2 regions of the Streptomyces sp. MNU89 genome follow, and region 1 is predicted to be linked to the other one. Evidence: riboswitches for the same ligand, from Rfam matches in the RefSeq annotation. Region 1 holds a riboswitch; the other holds the start of a gene.

Region 1 (7,615 bases):
GTCCCAGCGCGATCGCGGCCACGGTGGTGACGGAGCCGGCCAGCCCCACCAGCGTCCGGGCCTCGCGCAGCGGCACCGTCCGCCCGGCCAGGTCGAGCGCGGCGTCGACGTCGGCCCGTATGGCCGCGATCTGCTCCCGCGACGGCGGGTCGGCGACCGCGCCGTCCCGCACCAGATGGCGTTCGGTCATCCGGACGCAGCCGATGTCGACGGAGCGCGCGGCGCGCACCCGCTCGGCGCCGACGACGAACTCGGTGGAGCCGCCGCCGATGTCCACCACCAGGTATGGAGTCTCCAGATCCCGCCGCCCGGCCAGCTCCCGGGTCGCGCCGGTGAAGGAGAACTCCGCCTCCTGGTCCCCGGTGACGACCTCCGGCTCGACGCCCAGGATGTCGCGGACCCCGCGCACGAAGTCGTCCCGGTTCTCGGCGTCGCGGGAGGCGGAGGTGGCGACGAAGCGGAGCGGCCCGGCGCCCAGTGAGCGGATGGCATCGGCGTACTCGCGGCAGGCGGCGAAGGTGCGCTCCAGGGCCTCCGGCGCCAGCCGGCCGGTGCGGTCCACGCCCTGGCCGAGCCGGACGATCGTCATCCGCCGGTCGAGGTCCGTGAGTTCGCCGGTGGCCGGGTCGACGTCGGCGACCAGCAGCCGGATGGAGTTCGTTCCGCAGTCGATCGCGGCCACGCGGGTCATGCGGTCTCCCCTTCCGCGGCGCTCCCCTGCTCCCGCGCCCCCTCCGGCGCCCCCGGGCCGGCGGCGGCCGGTTCGCCCGGGCTCACGCACGGGCCCTTGCGCCACCACTCCGGCAGCAGGGCGATCGCCTCGTCACCCAGCGGGTTGACGCCCGGGCCGGCGGCCAGCGAGTGGGCGACCAGGACATGCAGGCACTTCACCCGGTCCGGCATACCGCCCGCGCTGGGAAAGCCCCGGAGGACCTCGACGGCGTCACGGCGGGCGATGTAGTCCTCGTGCGCGGCGCGGTAGGCGGCGGCCAGCTCCTCGTCCTCGGCGAGCCGGGCCGTCATCTCCTTCATCACGCCCTCCGCCTCCAGCGTGCCGATCGCGGAGGCGGCGCGCGGGCAGGTCAGGTAGTACAGCGTGGGGAACGGGGTGCCGTCCTCCAGCCGCGGCGCCGTCTCGACCACGTCGGGCCGCCCGCAGGGACAGCGGTGCGCGATGGCCCGCAAACCGCGGGGCGGGCGGCCGAGCTGCTCGCGGAACGCCGCGATGTCGGCCTCGGTGGGTGCGGTGGGCGCGGTCTGAGGAGGGGGCGTGTCCATGCCGGTGCGGATCTCTTCGGTCGGTTCGGGTGGGAAGTTCGGGCGGGAAGTTCGGAGGGAACAAGGAGGGCGGGACGAGACGGGGAGACGGCGGGAGGGCCCGGGCCGCCCCGGGTGCGTCAGCCGCCGGAGTCCGCCCGGTCGACGTCGCTCCACAGCTTCCGGTACCAGGGGAGCTCGTCGCCGTCGTCGTCCTGCCCGGCCTCCTCCCCGGCGCCGTCCGCGCCCCGCGGCACGATGTAGCCGGTCTCGCCCGGGCGTACGTAGTGCAGCCGCTCGCGCAGCTGCCGCTCGGCGTAGGCGTCGTCCTGCCAGCGGGCCTTGAGGTCGCGCAGCTCCTCGACCGCCGCCCGCGCCTCCTCGGCGCGGCGCTGCTGTTCGGCGATCTCCGACTGCTGCGAGACCCACTGCCGCATCGGATAGGCGAGGGCGACGACCAGCGTGCACACGACCAGCGCCAGCAGCGCGGCCCGGCCCGTCAGCCGGTTGCGGCGCTGGGGCCGGGCCCGGTAGACCCGGGCGGCGGCCTGCTCGCCGAGGGCCCGGAGCCGGGTCGCGGTCGAGCCCGGCTGGGAAAAGGGGGAAAAGCCGGACAACCTCGCCCCACCGCCGGCGGGGGCACCCCTGTCGCGGTCCGCGGCCACGCTCGCCTCCCCTGTCGTCCGTTGCGTCACGTCCCCGGCCACGGTACGGGACCGGGCCGGGGACATGACGTACTGACGTACTGGCGTACTGCCGGGGCTAGCGGCCGAAGCGCGGGAACGCGGAGCGGCCGGCGTACACCGCGGCGTCGTCGAGGATCTCCTCGATGCGCAGCAGCTGGTTGTACTTGGCGACGCGCTCGGAGCGGGCCGGTGCACCGGTCTTGATCTGGCCGCAGTTGGTGGCGACGGCCAGGTCGGCGATGGTGACGTCCTCGGTCTCGCCGGAGCGGTGGGACATCATGCACTTGTAGCCGCTGCGCTGGGCCAGCTCGACGGCGTCCAGGGTCTCGGTCAGCGAGCCGATCTGGTTCACCTTCACCAGGAGCGCGTTGGCGGTGTCGCTCTCGATACCGCGGGCGAGGCGCTCGGGATTGGTGACGAACAGGTCGTCACCGACGATCTGCACCTTGTCGCCGAGCTTCTCGGTGAGGGTCTTCCAGCCCTCCCAGTCCTCCTCGTTCAGCGGGTCCTCGATGGAGACCAGCGGGTACGCGGCGACGAGCTCGGCGTAGTAGTCGGTCATCTCGGCGGCCGAGAGGGACTTGCCCTCGAAGGAGTAGGAGCCGTCCTTGTGGAACTCGGTGGCGGCCACGTCGAGCGCCAGGGCGATGTCCTGGCCCGGCTCGTAACCGGCCTTGCGGATGGCCTCCACGATGAGGTCCAGGGCCTCGCGGTTGGAGCCGAGGTTCGGGGCGAAGCCGCCCTCGTCGCCCAGGCCGGTGCCCAGGCCGCGCTCCTTCAGGACGGTCTTGAGGGTGTGGTAGACCTCCGCACCCCAGCGCACCGCCTCGGAGAAGGACTCCGCGCCGATGGGGGCGATCATGAACTCCTGGATGTCCACGTTGGAGTCGGCGTGCGAGCCGCCGTTCAGGATGTTCATCATCGGGACCGGCAGCAGGTGGGCGTTCGGGCCGCCGAGGTAGCGGAAGAGCGGCAGGTCGGACGCCTCCGAGGCGGCGTGCGCCACGGCGAGCGAGACGCCGAGGATGGCGTTGGCGCCGAGCGAGGACTTGTCGGGGGTGGCGTCCAGGTCGAACATCGCCTGGTCGATCAGCCGCTGCTCGGTGGCGTCGTAGCCGACGAGCTCCGGGCCGATCTGCTCGATGACCGCGAGGACGGCCTTCTCCACACCCTTGCCGCCGTAGCGGTTCTTGTCGCCGTCACGGAGCTCGAGGGCCTCGAACGCACCGGTGGAGGCACCGGAGGGGACGGCAGCACGGCCGGTGCTGCCGTCGTCGAGGCCGACCTCGACCTCGACCGTTGGGTTGCCTCGCGAGTCGAGGATTTCCCGGGCTACGACGACGTCGATGGACGGCACGAGCATCTCCTTCTGGGAATGTGACGCTGGATCGCAGTGTCTTTCTCGCCGCGAACGGCTCTGCGCCACGAGCCTAACCGGCCGGGGGGCCGGGGTCGGCCGACCGCCCGTCCGGCGAGACGAAAAGACATCCGAAATCCGGCATTGAGGGGGCAATCACCTCGGATGAGGTGGCTCGAAGAGGTGCCCGGGGGCGCCGTGGCGCCGGGAACGGAAAGGCACCGGCCCGGCGCCGCCGGGGGCGTGCCGGGCCGGTGCCGTGCCGCCCGGAGCGGGGCGGCCCTGCGGGGCGGTCAGCTCAGCCTGAGGAGCTGGCCGGGGTAGATGACGTCCGGGGCGTCGATCTTGTCCCGGTTCATGGCGTAGAGCTTCTGCCAGCCGCCCTTGATCCCCAGGGTCTCGGCGATCTCGGAGAGGGTGTCGCCCTCGACGACCTCGTACTTGCCGTCGACCAGCTCGGGAGCAGACTTCTTCCCCGCCCCGGCGGCTTCCCCGGTCTTCGGCGCCCCAGCCGCGTCCCGCTGCTCCGCCCGGGCGGCGGGCGCGTCCGCGGACCGCTCCTGCCGCGGCGCGGCCTGCTCCTGCTCGCCGGCGTCCCGGCCGAGTCCGGTGAGCGGGGCGACGCCGGGGGCGGGGCCGCCCGCCTTCAGCCCGCCCGCCCCGGCGCAGGTCCAGGCGCCCGGGCCCTGCATGGCGAGCAGCCGTTCGGCGGTCGCGATCTGCTCTTCCTTGGTGGCGAGGTCGGCGCGCGGGGCGTAGCGCAGCCCGCCCGCGGCCTTCCAGCTGGACTGCTTGAACTGCAGCCCGCCGTAGTGGCCGTTGCCGGTGTTGATCTTCCAGTTGCCGCTGGACTCGCACTGGGCCACGGCCTCCCAGGTGTCGACGGAGGCGGCGGAGGCGGTGTCGGCGGTGCCCACGAGCGGGATGGCCGCGGCGGTGCCGGCAGCGCCGGCGAACGTGACGATACGACGTGACTTGGGCGGGGCGGGGCGGCGGTGCCTGCCCTTGTAACCGGTACGCAGCATGAAACGTCTCTCTCACCGACGCCTGCGAGGTGAGCTGTCGGGTTGGGGCTGTGAGCGGCCCTGCCGAGTGCTCCCGCACTGGGCTTCACCCCTAGCCGGTCGGTCCGCGCGGGCGGTCCTCACGGCACTTACCTGGGTCCCCCGCTCCTGCCTACGGCGCTTGCGCGGCGACTGCCCTCCGGCCACCGGCAGGACTCGGCGTGGTGGTCGGGGGTGCCCGCTGGCGGCGAGCGATAAGACGTTAAGCACATCGTCACTGACGGGACATAACCCGACACACCGTCACTTACCTCCCGCACCGTCGTCCGTACCGCCGTTGTCGCAGGTGACGGCCGGGACGGCGAAGAGGGCGGCCGGTGGCCCCGGTTCATCCGATGGGACGCAGGGACCGCGCGCCGCACCGGTGTGCTGCCGCCCCGGCCCGGAGCGGCCGGAGCCGGTGCCCCGCGTCCCGCGGGACGGTGCGCGCCCGGCCGCCGCGGGGACGGATCAGAGCGCGGGCCGCGCCGACCACGTCGCGGCGTTCGCGGAGTACGTCCACTCACCCGACACCGAACGGTCATCCGCCGCGCCACCGTAGACGGCGTCCGGAAGCACGGCGTAGGGGCCGGGCTCCGGCGACGTGCGCTCGGTACCGCGGTCGGCCGCCGCGTCGTCACGGGAGGCGTGGCGCCCGGACGCGCGGTCCCCGTCCTCGCTCCCGGACTCCGCCGCGGTCTCCTCCGGCGCGGGCCCGCCGCGGTGCTTGCCACTCTTCGAGGGGGCCTTCTCGTCGGCGGTGCCGGACAGCCCCAGGTCAAGGAGGCCCTCGCCCGGCTCCTCCTCGTCCGACGGCGCGGCGGACTCGCCGCCCTGCCCGGGCGCGGAGTCCCCGGCGCCTGAGCCGTCGGCGTCGTCACCGGAACCGCCGATCTCCAGCAGGCCGCCGAGCAGACCGCCCGACTGCTCTCCGCCCGCGGCCTCGGAGTCTTCGGAGGCCGCGTCCGCCGCCTTGCCCTTCGCGGTGAGGCCCGCGTCCGCACCGCACTTCGGCCAGGCGCTCGGACCGACGGCCGCGAGGACCTTCTCCGCGACGGCGATCTGCGCATTGCGGCTGGCCTGGTCGGCGCTGGGCGCGTAGTCCAGCCCCCCGTACTGCTCCCACGTCTGCTGGGTGAACTGCAGCCCGCCGTAGTAGCCGTTGCCGGTGTCCGCGCTCCACAGGCCGCCGCTCTCGCACTCGGCGACCTTGTCCCAGGTGCCGGCGTCGGCGGCCTGCGCGCCCGTCGCGCCGAGCAGCGGCATCGCGATCCCCGCGCCGGCCACGCCCGCCGTGACGAGAAGGGCAGGAGCCTGACGGGGTTTGCGGTGTCTGCCGTTGCCGGAAAGCATGAAGGGCCTTTCGTCGAGGGCCGAAGGTCAAGTCCCGCCGAAAAATAGCGGGCACCGGAGGCGCGTCACAAGTCGATGTAGTGGAGATCACGCAAAGATCACGAATGATGCCACGTCAGGTGCGGCGTGTTTCCCCCGGGTCCGGTACGGGCACAGGGGCGAACTCCACCGGCAGGGTACGCAGACCGCGCATGATCAGTCCGCCGCGCCATCGCAACTCCGCCGGATCGGCCGCCAGCCGGAGATCCGGGAGCCTGCGCAGCAGGGTCGCCAGCGCGGTGCGCGCCTCCAGCCGGGCGAGCGGGGCCCCGAGACAGTAGTGGATGCCGTGGCCGTAGCCGAGGTGCGGGTTGTCGGTGCGGGAGAGGTCCGGGGTGTCCGGGTCCGTGAAGCGCGCCGGGTCGCGGTCGGCGGCGGCGAGCACCACCAGCACCGGGTCGCCGGCGTCGATGCGCTGCCCGCCGATGACGGTCGGCTCGGAGGCGTAGCGCCAGGTCGCCAGCTCCACCGGGCCGTCGTAGCGCAGCAGTTCCTCGACCCCGGTGGCCAGCAGCTCCGTCTCGCCGGCGGCCAGTGAGCGCTGGAGCCGCTCGCGCGGGCCGGGTTGGCGGAGCAGGGTGTACATGCCGTTGCCGATGAGGTTCACGGTGGTCTCGAAGCCGGCGAACAGGAGGATGAAGGCCATGGCGGCGGCCTCTCCCTCGGTGAGGTGCTCGCCGTGGTCGCTCGCCCGGATCAGACCGGAGATCAGGTCCTCACCGGGGCGGGCCACCGGTCCGAGCGCGGCCCGCTTGCGGTGGATCAGCTCGGCGAGGTAGTCGCGCATCTTCCGGACCGACCGGCCCACGCCGCCGCGCGGCGCCCGGTCGCCGCCGGGCCCGGAGTGGCGCATCATCATGCCCGCCCAGTCGCGGAAGTCGTCCTGGTCCTCGCGCGGGACGCCCAGCAGATCGCAGATCGCGTAGATGGGCAGCGGGAACGCGAACTCGTGGATGAGATCGGCCTCCCCGCGGGCGGCGAAGCCGTCGATGAGCCGGTCCGTCAGCTCCCGCACGCGCGGCTCGAAGGCGGCCACCCGGCGGGGTGTGAACGCCTTGGAGACGAGGCGGCGCAGCCGGGTGTGGTCGGGCGGGTCGATGTTCAGCAGATGGGTCATCAGGTCGGCGCCGCGCTCACCGGGAATGCCCGTCTTGCCCTTGGCGCGCGCCGACCCGGAGTGGTGCGCGGGGTTCTTCGACAACCGCCCGTCGGCCAGGGCCTGACGGGCGTCGGCGTACCGGGTCACGAGCCAGGCCTCCACCCCGCTGGGCAGCGTGGTGCGGTGCACGGGGCTGTGCTCGCGCAGCCAGGCGTACGCCGGGTACGGATCGTCGGCGAACTCCTTGGTGAACAGCTCGGGCGGGGACGGGGCGACGGTCTTCTCGGGCACGTGTCCGACCGTACCCGGCGCCCGGACGGGCCCGCGGGGCCCCCGGCCCGGGAACCGGGCGGGCCACGGACGGTGCCTGGGCGGTGGCCGGACGCTGCCCCGCCGGGGGTCCGGCCGGTGCCCCGGCGGCTCGCGGCCTCGCCCGTCGCGGAGCGTACGGCCCCAGCGGCGTCAGCCGGGCAGGGAGCGCTCCTGCTTCTCCCGGCGTTCCAGCCAGCCGGTGGTGATCAGGTATTGGCCGGCGAGATAGCCCGCCATGATCATGAGCTCCTGGCCCGGCACCTTGCGGCCCGCGGCCTGGAGGCCGATCAGCAGGTCCGAGCCGACGAACGCCACCGCTCCCGCGCCCACCTTGCCCCCGACCCCGAGGCCGGCCGCGCCCATCGTCATCAGCGCCAGGCTGTATCCGGCGACCGGCAGGCGCAGCTTCTTCTCCAGCCCCGGGGAGATGACCGCGTTGGCGGCCGCCCAGGCGGCCAGGCAGCCGAGG
Region 2 (7,615 bases), 2.3 Mb from region 1:
CCTCGCCGTCCTGTTCGGGACGGACGAGAAGCTGATCACGGTCGTCTCCGAGCACGTCGGCGGCGGCTTCGGTTCCAAGGGGTCACCGCGCCCGCACGCCGTCCTGGCCGCGATGGCCGCGCGGGAGACCGGCCGCCCCGTCAAACTGGCGCTCCCCCGGAACCAGTTGGCGGCCGTCGTGGGCCACCGGCCGGCGACGGAGCACCGGGTGCGCCTCGGTGCCGACGGCATGGGGCGGATCTCGGCACTCTCGCACGAGGTGTTCACCTACAGCTCCACCCTGGAGGAGTTCACCGAGCAGGCCGCGACCCCGGGCCGCTTCATGTACGCCAGCCCGCACAGCCGTACGACGCACCGGCTCGCCCGCCTCGACGTACCCACGCCGTCGTGGATGCGCGCCCCCGGCGAGTGCCCCGGCATGTTCGCCCTGGAGTCGGCGATGGACGAACTGGCGACCGCCTGCGGGCTGGACCCCGTGGAGCTCCGGCTCCGCAACGAGACCGCGAAGGAGCCGGACTCCGGGCGCCCGTTCAGCAGCCGGATGCTCGCCGAGTGCCTGCGCGAGGGCGCGGACCGGTTCGGCTGGCGGGACCGCGATCCGCGGCCGGGCACGCGCGCCGAGGGGCGGCTGCTCATCGGCACCGGGGTCGCCGCCTCCGGCCATCCGGCGAGCGTCTCCCCCGCGGCGGCGGAGGCCCACGCGGGCGCCGGCGGCTACCGGGTGCGGATCAACGCGACGGACATCGGCACCGGGGCCCGTACGGTGCTGGCGCAGATCGCGGCCGACGCCCTGGGCGCGCCGCTGGACCGGGTGCGGATCGAGATCGGCAGCAGCGATCTGCCGCAGGCCCCGGTCGCGGGCGGCTCCTCGGGCACCGCGTCCTGGGGCTGGGCGGTGCACAAGGCCTGCCGGGAACTGCTGTACGAGCTGGCACGGCACGGCGGGACGCCTCCGGAGACCGGCCTGTCGGTGTACGCCGATACGGCGGAGGAGGTCGCGGCCCGCACGCGGGAGTACGCGCGGCGGGCCTTCGGGGCCCAGTTCGCCGAGGTGCAGGTGGACAGGGACACCGGGGAGACCCGGGTGCGGCGGCTGCTCGGCGTGTTCGCGGCCGGGCGCGTCCTCAATCCGCGCACGGCGCGCTCACAGCTCACCGGCGGGATGGTCATGGGCCTGTCGATGGGGCTGATGGAACACAGCACCCTGGACCCGGGCTTCGGTGACTTCACGGAACGGGATCTGGCGATGTACCCCGTGGCGACCTGCGCCGATGTGCCCGACATCGAGGTGCGCTGGCTGGCGGAGGAGGACAGCCGGCTCAACCCGATGGGCTCCAAGGGCATCGGGGAGATCGGCGCGGTGGGCACGGCGGCGGCGGTGGCGAACGCCGTGCACCACGCCACGGGGGTGCGGGTCCGCGCCCTGCCCGTCCTCCCGGAGAAGCTGCTGCCGGGCCTGGCCGCACGGCGGCGCGACGCGGAGGTCCGAGGCGCGGAGGGATGACTCGTCCGTAACGGCGGGCCCGTTGCGGCGGGGCGGTACAACGCCGCGGCGGGGCGGGGACGGGCCCCGCCCCGCCCCGGATCAGATCGCGACCCCGCGCCCCCGCAGATAGGCCAGCGGGTCGATGTCGGAGCCGTAGCCCGGTCCCGTACGGACCTCGAAGTGCAGGTGCGGCCCGGTGCTGTTGCCGGTGGAGCCGGAGCGGCCGAGTTGCTGCCCGGCGGGGACCTGCTGTCCGGCCCGTACGGAGAGCTGGGAGAGGTGGGCGTACTGGCTGTACCGGCCGTCGCTGTGCCGCAGGACGACCTGGTAGCCGTAGGCGCCGGCCCAGCCCGCGGAGACGACCTGGCCGGCGGCCACGGCCCGGACCGAGGTGCCGGTGGCGACGGGGAAGTCGACGCCCGTGTGGTAACCGCTGGACCAGCTGCTGCCGGAGGCGCGGTACGGGGTGCTCGGCGAGACGCCCGGGACGGGCGCGGAGAAGGCGCCGGAGCCGGAGCGGGAGCTCCGCTCCTCGCCGGAGCGCTCCTGCTTCCGCTCGGTCCTCTTCTTCTCCGGGGCGGCCTTCTTCTTCTCGGCCTTCTCGGCCTTCGCGGCCTGCTTCTCCGCCTTCTTGTCGGCCTTCTTGCCGGCCTTCTTCTCCGGGGCCGGGGCCGCCCGGCGTTCGGAGGTCTTGCGTTCCGAGGTCTCCGGGGCGCTCCCGGCACCGGACGCCTGCCCGCGCAGGGAGAGCCGCTGGCCGGGGAGGATCAGGTCCGGGTCCTCGCCGATCACCTCGCGGTTGGCCTCGTAGAGCCGCTGCCAGCCGCCGTCGACGTCGTGCCCGCGGGCGATGCCGAAGAGCGTGTCACCGCTGACCACGCGGTACGAGTCGGTGGTGCGGGAGCCGGGGGCGCGGGTGGCGGAGGCGGCCTGGGCCGGGTCCTTCGCCTTCCGTTCCGCGCGCTGCTGCTGCCGCTGCTCCGCCCCGGCCGCTCCCGCGGCCTTCTCCTTCTGCCGCGCGTCCTCGGCGCGCGGGCCGGACCGGTCCGCGGCCGGCGCGGTGTCCGGCCCGTCGCCGCCGCGGGCGAGGCCGGCCCGCGGGCCGCAGTTCGGCCATGCGCCGGGGCCCTGGCCGTCGAGGACCTTCTCGGCTATCGCGAGCTGCTGTGCCCGGGTGGCGAGGTCGGCGCGCGGCGCGTACCGGGTGCCGCCGAACGCCTCCCAGGTGCTCTGCGAGAACTGGAGGCCGCCGTAGTAGCCGTTGCCCGTGTTGATGTCCCAGTCGTTGCCGCTCTCGCACTCGGCGACCCGCTCCCAGGTGTCGGTGGAGGCGGCGCTCGCGCTCGCCGCGGCCACCAGCGGGAGGGCGATGCCCGCACCTCCGGCGGTGACGGTCAACGATGCCTGGGAGATACGGCTCGGCTGGTGCCGGCGGTGCCGTCCGCGGGTGGGGGGCATCGGCTGGGGTCCTCTCCTGCGCTGGGGCCGAAAAAGGCGGCCGCGCAAGGGAGTTCGCGGGCCGTGCCCAAGATAGGCGGGCGCATTCCGCGTCACAACCGATTCCGGGAATCTGCGGGACGATTATCGGATTTCGAAGAAGTGAATCTTGAAAAGGAGTGGCGCGGGGGAAGGCCCGTTTCCCGGTGTAACCCCAGCTGATCCGTGGTGCGCCGGCAGCGGCCGTCCGCCCGCCCGCTCTCCGCCCCGGAAGATCGAATTCCGCAGCGGCTTACCCCCCTTTTTTTGGCCACCGGCCCGCGCGCCCGGCCGGAAACGGGCGAGGTGCCCGTTCCCGCGGGGCGGGAACGGGCACCTCGGATGGTGCTGTGCGGTGCGGGGAGGTCAGATGGAGACGCCCTTGCCCCGCAGGTAGGCCAGCGGGTCCACGTCGGAGCCGTAGCCCTGACCGGTCCGGACCTCGAAGTGCAGGTGCGGGCCGGTGCTGTTGCCGGTGGAACCGGACAGGCCGAGCTGCTGGCCGCCCTGGACGGTCTGGCCGGCCGAGACGGACAGCGAGGACAGGTGGGCGTACTGGCTGAACTTGCCGTCGGCGTGCCGGACGACGACCTCGTTGCCGTAGGAGCCGCCCCAGCCCGCGGAGACGACCGTGCCGGAGCCGATCGACTTCACCGGGGTGCCGGAGGCGACGGAGAAGTCGACGCCGGTGTGGTAACCGCTGGACCAGCTGCCGCCCGAGGCCCGGTACGGGGTGCTCGGGGAGGCGGCGACCGGGGCGCTGAAGCCCGCGGCGTTGGCCTGGGCCTGCTGGACGGCCGGCTTCTCGGCGGCCTTGGCCGGGGCCTTGGCCTCGGACTTCTGGGCCTTCGGCGCGGCCTTGGGGGCCTCCGCCTTCGGAGCGGCCTGCTCGCCGTCCAGCGAGTACTTCTGACCCGGGAAGATCAGGTTCGGGTTACCGCCTATGACCTCGCGGTTCCCCTCGTAGATGCTCTCCCAGCCACCCTCGACGCCCTTGGCCTCGGCGATCTTGGCAAGGGTGTCACCGCTGACGACGGTGTACGAAGAGGCCTTCGCGGTGCCGGCGTCCGACGGAGACGGCTGGGCGGCCTTCTTCTCGGCCTTCGGCGCGGCCTTGGGGGCCTCCGCCTCGGGAGCCTCGGCCTTGGGGGCGTCCGCGGCCCGGCCCTGCTGCTTGGCACCGGTGTCGACGGCGGGGGCCTCGCCACCGCGGGTGAGACCGGCCTTGACGGAGCAGACCGGCCAGGCGCCCGGGCCCTGGCCCGCGAGCACCTTCTCGGCGATCGCGATCTGCTGGTCCTTGGTGGCGAGGTCCGCGCGCGGCGCGAACTCGGTACCACCGAAGGCGGCCCAGGTGCTCTGCGTGAACTGCAGGCCACCGTAGAAGCCGTTGCCCGTGTTGATGCTCCAGTTACCGGTGCTCTCGCACTCGGCGACCTTGTCCCAGGTCCCGACCGAAGCGGCGCTGGCGCCGGAGGCGCCGACGAGGGGGAGAACGAGGCCCGCGCCACCGGTGGTGACGGCGAGCGTGGCGATGGAAAGACGGCTGATGCGAGTACGGCGATGACGTCCGCGAGACATAGGGGTATTTCCTCTCCTACGCCTACGAGGTGAGCTGTCGGGTTCGGGCTGGAGTTGCCCGGACGCATTCGCACGGCCGGCTCGGCCGTCCTGCGCGTCTTCACCCCGAGCCGCACCGTGTGGTGTGTCACACGGTCCGGCGACTTACCTTTGGGTCCCCCGCTCCTGCCGTGGTGCGTCGTGGTTTCCCTCCTCCGGCGGCAGGATTCGGCGTTCCGGAGGAAGAATGCCCGCCAAGCTTTCGGCGGAGCAGCGGCAAACGTAAGCGCTCGGTTTTCACCAAGGCAAGGAGAAGTCGGGCAGCCCGGTGTTTACCAGCGGTATTTGCGGAGATGACGTGACGCGGTGCACACAACCCTCAGCAAAGAGCGACGAAAATCCTCGCCGTTCGCCGCCCGGAAACAGCAGAGGGTTACATCCTCGACGAAACAGCGGCATGCGAATGCATTGCGTCACCTTTCCCCTCCGCATTCTGTGAAGCGCGTCACCGGTGGATGTTTTGTCCGTTTTGAGGGGGTCTTGGGTGGGAGTGGGGCGGCGGCCCGGGTCGCGGCCGGGCCGCCCGCCCCCTTCCCGCGGCCGGCGTCTACGATCATGGCCACCGGGCGCCGGGCCACTCCCCGGCCGCCTCCCGGACCCGGCCGACGGAGGACTGCCGCCGTGACCACCACCCCTGCCCGCGCCGCGGCCGCGCCCGTACCGGTCCTGCTGCGGGCCGAGCGGCTCGCCCGCACCGAGGACGGAGCCTGCCGCCACGCCCTGCTGTGGCGCGCCGGGCCGGGCTGGCGGATGGCCAGCAGCGCCGTCCTGGGCGGCGGCCTCGGTGAACGCGGCTGGGTGCTCAACGCCCAGGTGCGCCCCGGCTACACCCGTACCGATCCCGCCCGCCATCTGGCCGGGCTGGCCCGGGACGCCGGGCTGGCCGGGCCCGGTGTGGGGCTGATGACGGCAGCCGAGGTGGACGCGTGCACCCGCGCCGCCGACGGCGGTGTGGAGGCGCTGGTGACCACCGGCATCGGTGTCTGCGGCTGGGCCGCCTCCCCGGCCCGGGTTCCCCGGCACCCCGCCGCCGGGGACGGTCAACATCGTCGTCGCCGTACCGGCCCCGCTCGGCGACGCCGCACTCGTCAACGCCGTCGCCACGGCGACCGAGGCCAAGGTCCAGGCCCTGCTCGACGCGGGCTTCGACTGCTCCGGCACCCCCTCGGACGCGGTGTGCGTCGCGGCCCGCGCCGCCCGGCCCGGCGAGGAGCCGGAAGCCTTCGGCGGGCCGCGGTCCCTCTGGGGCGCGCGGCTGGCACGGGCGGTCCACACCGCCGTACGGGAGGGCGCCCGGCGGGAGCGGGAGCACACGGCGGCGGGCCCGGGCGGGCCGGCGCCGCACCCCCGCACCCTGCCGGGCTGCCGCGCGGAGGTCTGAACTCCCGCCGGCGCGGGGGCCGGTGGCGGCCGCGGTGCCCGTCACAGCGGGGCCAGCATCTGCCGGCGGGCGGCCGGGTCGACCTCGTCGATCCAGCGCGCGGTCCCGTCGAGTACGGAGGAGCGCGGCGCCCCGGCGAGATGGACGGTCATGCCGATGGCCCGCCCCAGCCGGTCCGGGAGGCCGTCGAAGAGCGCCCCGCCGCCCGTGACCACCAGCCCGCGCTCCACGATGTCGTCCGCGACGCCGCCGGGGCAGTTGCCGATGGCGGTGACGACCAGCCGGGCGATGCGCCGGATCTCCGGCTCGATGATGTCCCGCAGCTCCCCCGCCGCGACCGAGACGGTCTTGGGCAGATCGGTGACGCGGTCCCGGCCCCGGACCGGCAGCCGGGTGCCGGGCGCGGTCTCCGCCACCCGGCCGAGACCGGTCTTGACGGCCTCCGCCGCGCTCGTGCTCAGCGCCAGGGTGTGCTCCCGCTGGAGGTGGGTGACCAGGGCGGAGGTCACGGCGTCGCCCGCGACCGGCGAGGACTCGGCGGAGACCAGAGTGCCGAAGGCGAAGGCGCAGATCTCCGTGGTCCCGGCGCCGATGTCGACGATCATGGTGCCGCCGGAGTCCCAGAGCGGCAGCCCGGCGCCCAGGGCCGCGAGCATCCCCTTGGGCAGCAGCCGCACCCACCGGGCACCGGCCTGGAGCAGCACCTCCTCGGCGGCGATCCGCTGCACCTCGGTGGCGGAGGCGGGGACGCCCGTCACGACCCCCGGCGGCAGCAGACCGCGCCGGGAGGGGCCGCCGCCGCCCAGCGCGTGCCGGAGCAGCAGGGCGGCGGCGTCGAAGTCCGTGACGACGCCGCGGCTGAGCGGCACCACCGCCTCGATGTCCGGCGGGGTGCGGCCGAGGATCCGGCCCGCCTGGTCGCCGACGGCGACCACCTGCCGGGACCCGGTGGTCACCGCGATGACGGACGCGCCGTCGTAGCGGTGGCCCCCGCGCGGCCCGCGGACGCGGATGCGGGAGGTGCCGAGGTCCACCGCTACGGGGGGTCCGCCGGAGGTGCGGGACCAGCGCATGGGGAGTCCTTTCCGGACGGCTGCTCTCCGGATCAGACTCGCGCGGGCGGGGCCGCCGGCGGGCGAGGCGCTCCCCTCACTCCCTCGAAAGTGTGATGATCGGCCCGCAGGGGCCGCCCGCACGGCCCCGTCGCGGGCCCTCCCGGCGTCAGCCGGCGACTTCGGAGCGGTCGCCGCCCCAGAGCGTGTGGAAGCTGCCCTCGCGGTCCACGCGCCGGTAGGTGTGCGCCCCGAAGTAGTCGCGCTGGCCCTGGGTGAGCGCGGCCGGCAGCCGCTCGGCGCGGAGCGCGTCGTAGTAGGCGAGGGCGGCGGAGAAGCCGGGCGTCGGCACCCCGTGCGCCACGGCCGTGCCGACCACCGTGCGCCAGTCCCGCTGCGCCGCGCCGATCTCCCCCGCGAACTCACTGTCGGCCAGGAGCGTGGGCAGCTTGGGGTCGGTGTCGAAGGCGGCGCGGATGCGGTCGAGGAACGCGGCCCGGATGATGCAGCCGCCGCGCCAGATCGCGGCCACCGCCCCCGGGTCGATCGTCCAGCCGTACTCGCCGGCGGCCGCGTCGATCATGTTCCAGCCCTGGGCGT

What was found. A riboswitch is a leader RNA that binds a small molecule or an ion and turns the genes downstream of it on or off. The one in region 1 is predicted to bind cyclic di-AMP.
Region 2: it holds a riboswitch for cyclic di-AMP, as region 1 does, so the genes downstream of both, E4N63_RS29055 (transglycosylase family protein) here and E4N63_RS19425 (transglycosylase family protein) in region 1, are expected to answer to the same signal.

What each region holds. Positions count from the first base shown of each region.
Region 1 covers NZ_JAJKLL010000001.1:4,510,943-4,518,557, reverse strand. Annotated here, with positions in the region: gene E4N63_RS19445 (Ppx/GppA phosphatase family protein) at 1-691, opposite strand, end outside; gene E4N63_RS19440 (DUF501 domain-containing protein) at 688-1,278, opposite strand; gene E4N63_RS19435 (septum formation initiator family protein) at 1,398-1,874, opposite strand; gene eno (phosphopyruvate hydratase) at 2,020-3,306, opposite strand; gene E4N63_RS19425 (transglycosylase family protein) at 3,594-4,325, opposite strand; cyclic di-AMP (ydaO/yuaA leader) riboswitch at 4,330-4,494, opposite strand; gene E4N63_RS30680 (transglycosylase family protein) at 4,815-5,630, opposite strand; gene E4N63_RS19415 (cytochrome P450) at 5,812-7,125, opposite strand; gene E4N63_RS19410 (lysoplasmalogenase) at 7,297-7,615, opposite strand, start outside.
Region 2 covers NZ_JAJKLL010000001.1:6,768,578-6,776,192, reverse strand. Annotated here, with positions in the region: gene E4N63_RS29065 (xanthine dehydrogenase family protein molybdopterin-binding subunit) at 1-1,504, shown strand, start outside; gene E4N63_RS29060 (transglycosylase family protein) at 1,586-2,944, opposite strand; gene E4N63_RS29055 (transglycosylase family protein) at 3,329-4,543, opposite strand; cyclic di-AMP (ydaO/yuaA leader) riboswitch at 4,548-4,766, opposite strand; partial or broken gene E4N63_RS29050 (adenosylcobinamide amidohydrolase) at 5,138-5,963, shown strand; gene E4N63_RS29045 (rod shape-determining protein) at 6,005-7,036, opposite strand; gene gndA (NADP-dependent phosphogluconate dehydrogenase) at 7,185-7,615, opposite strand, start outside.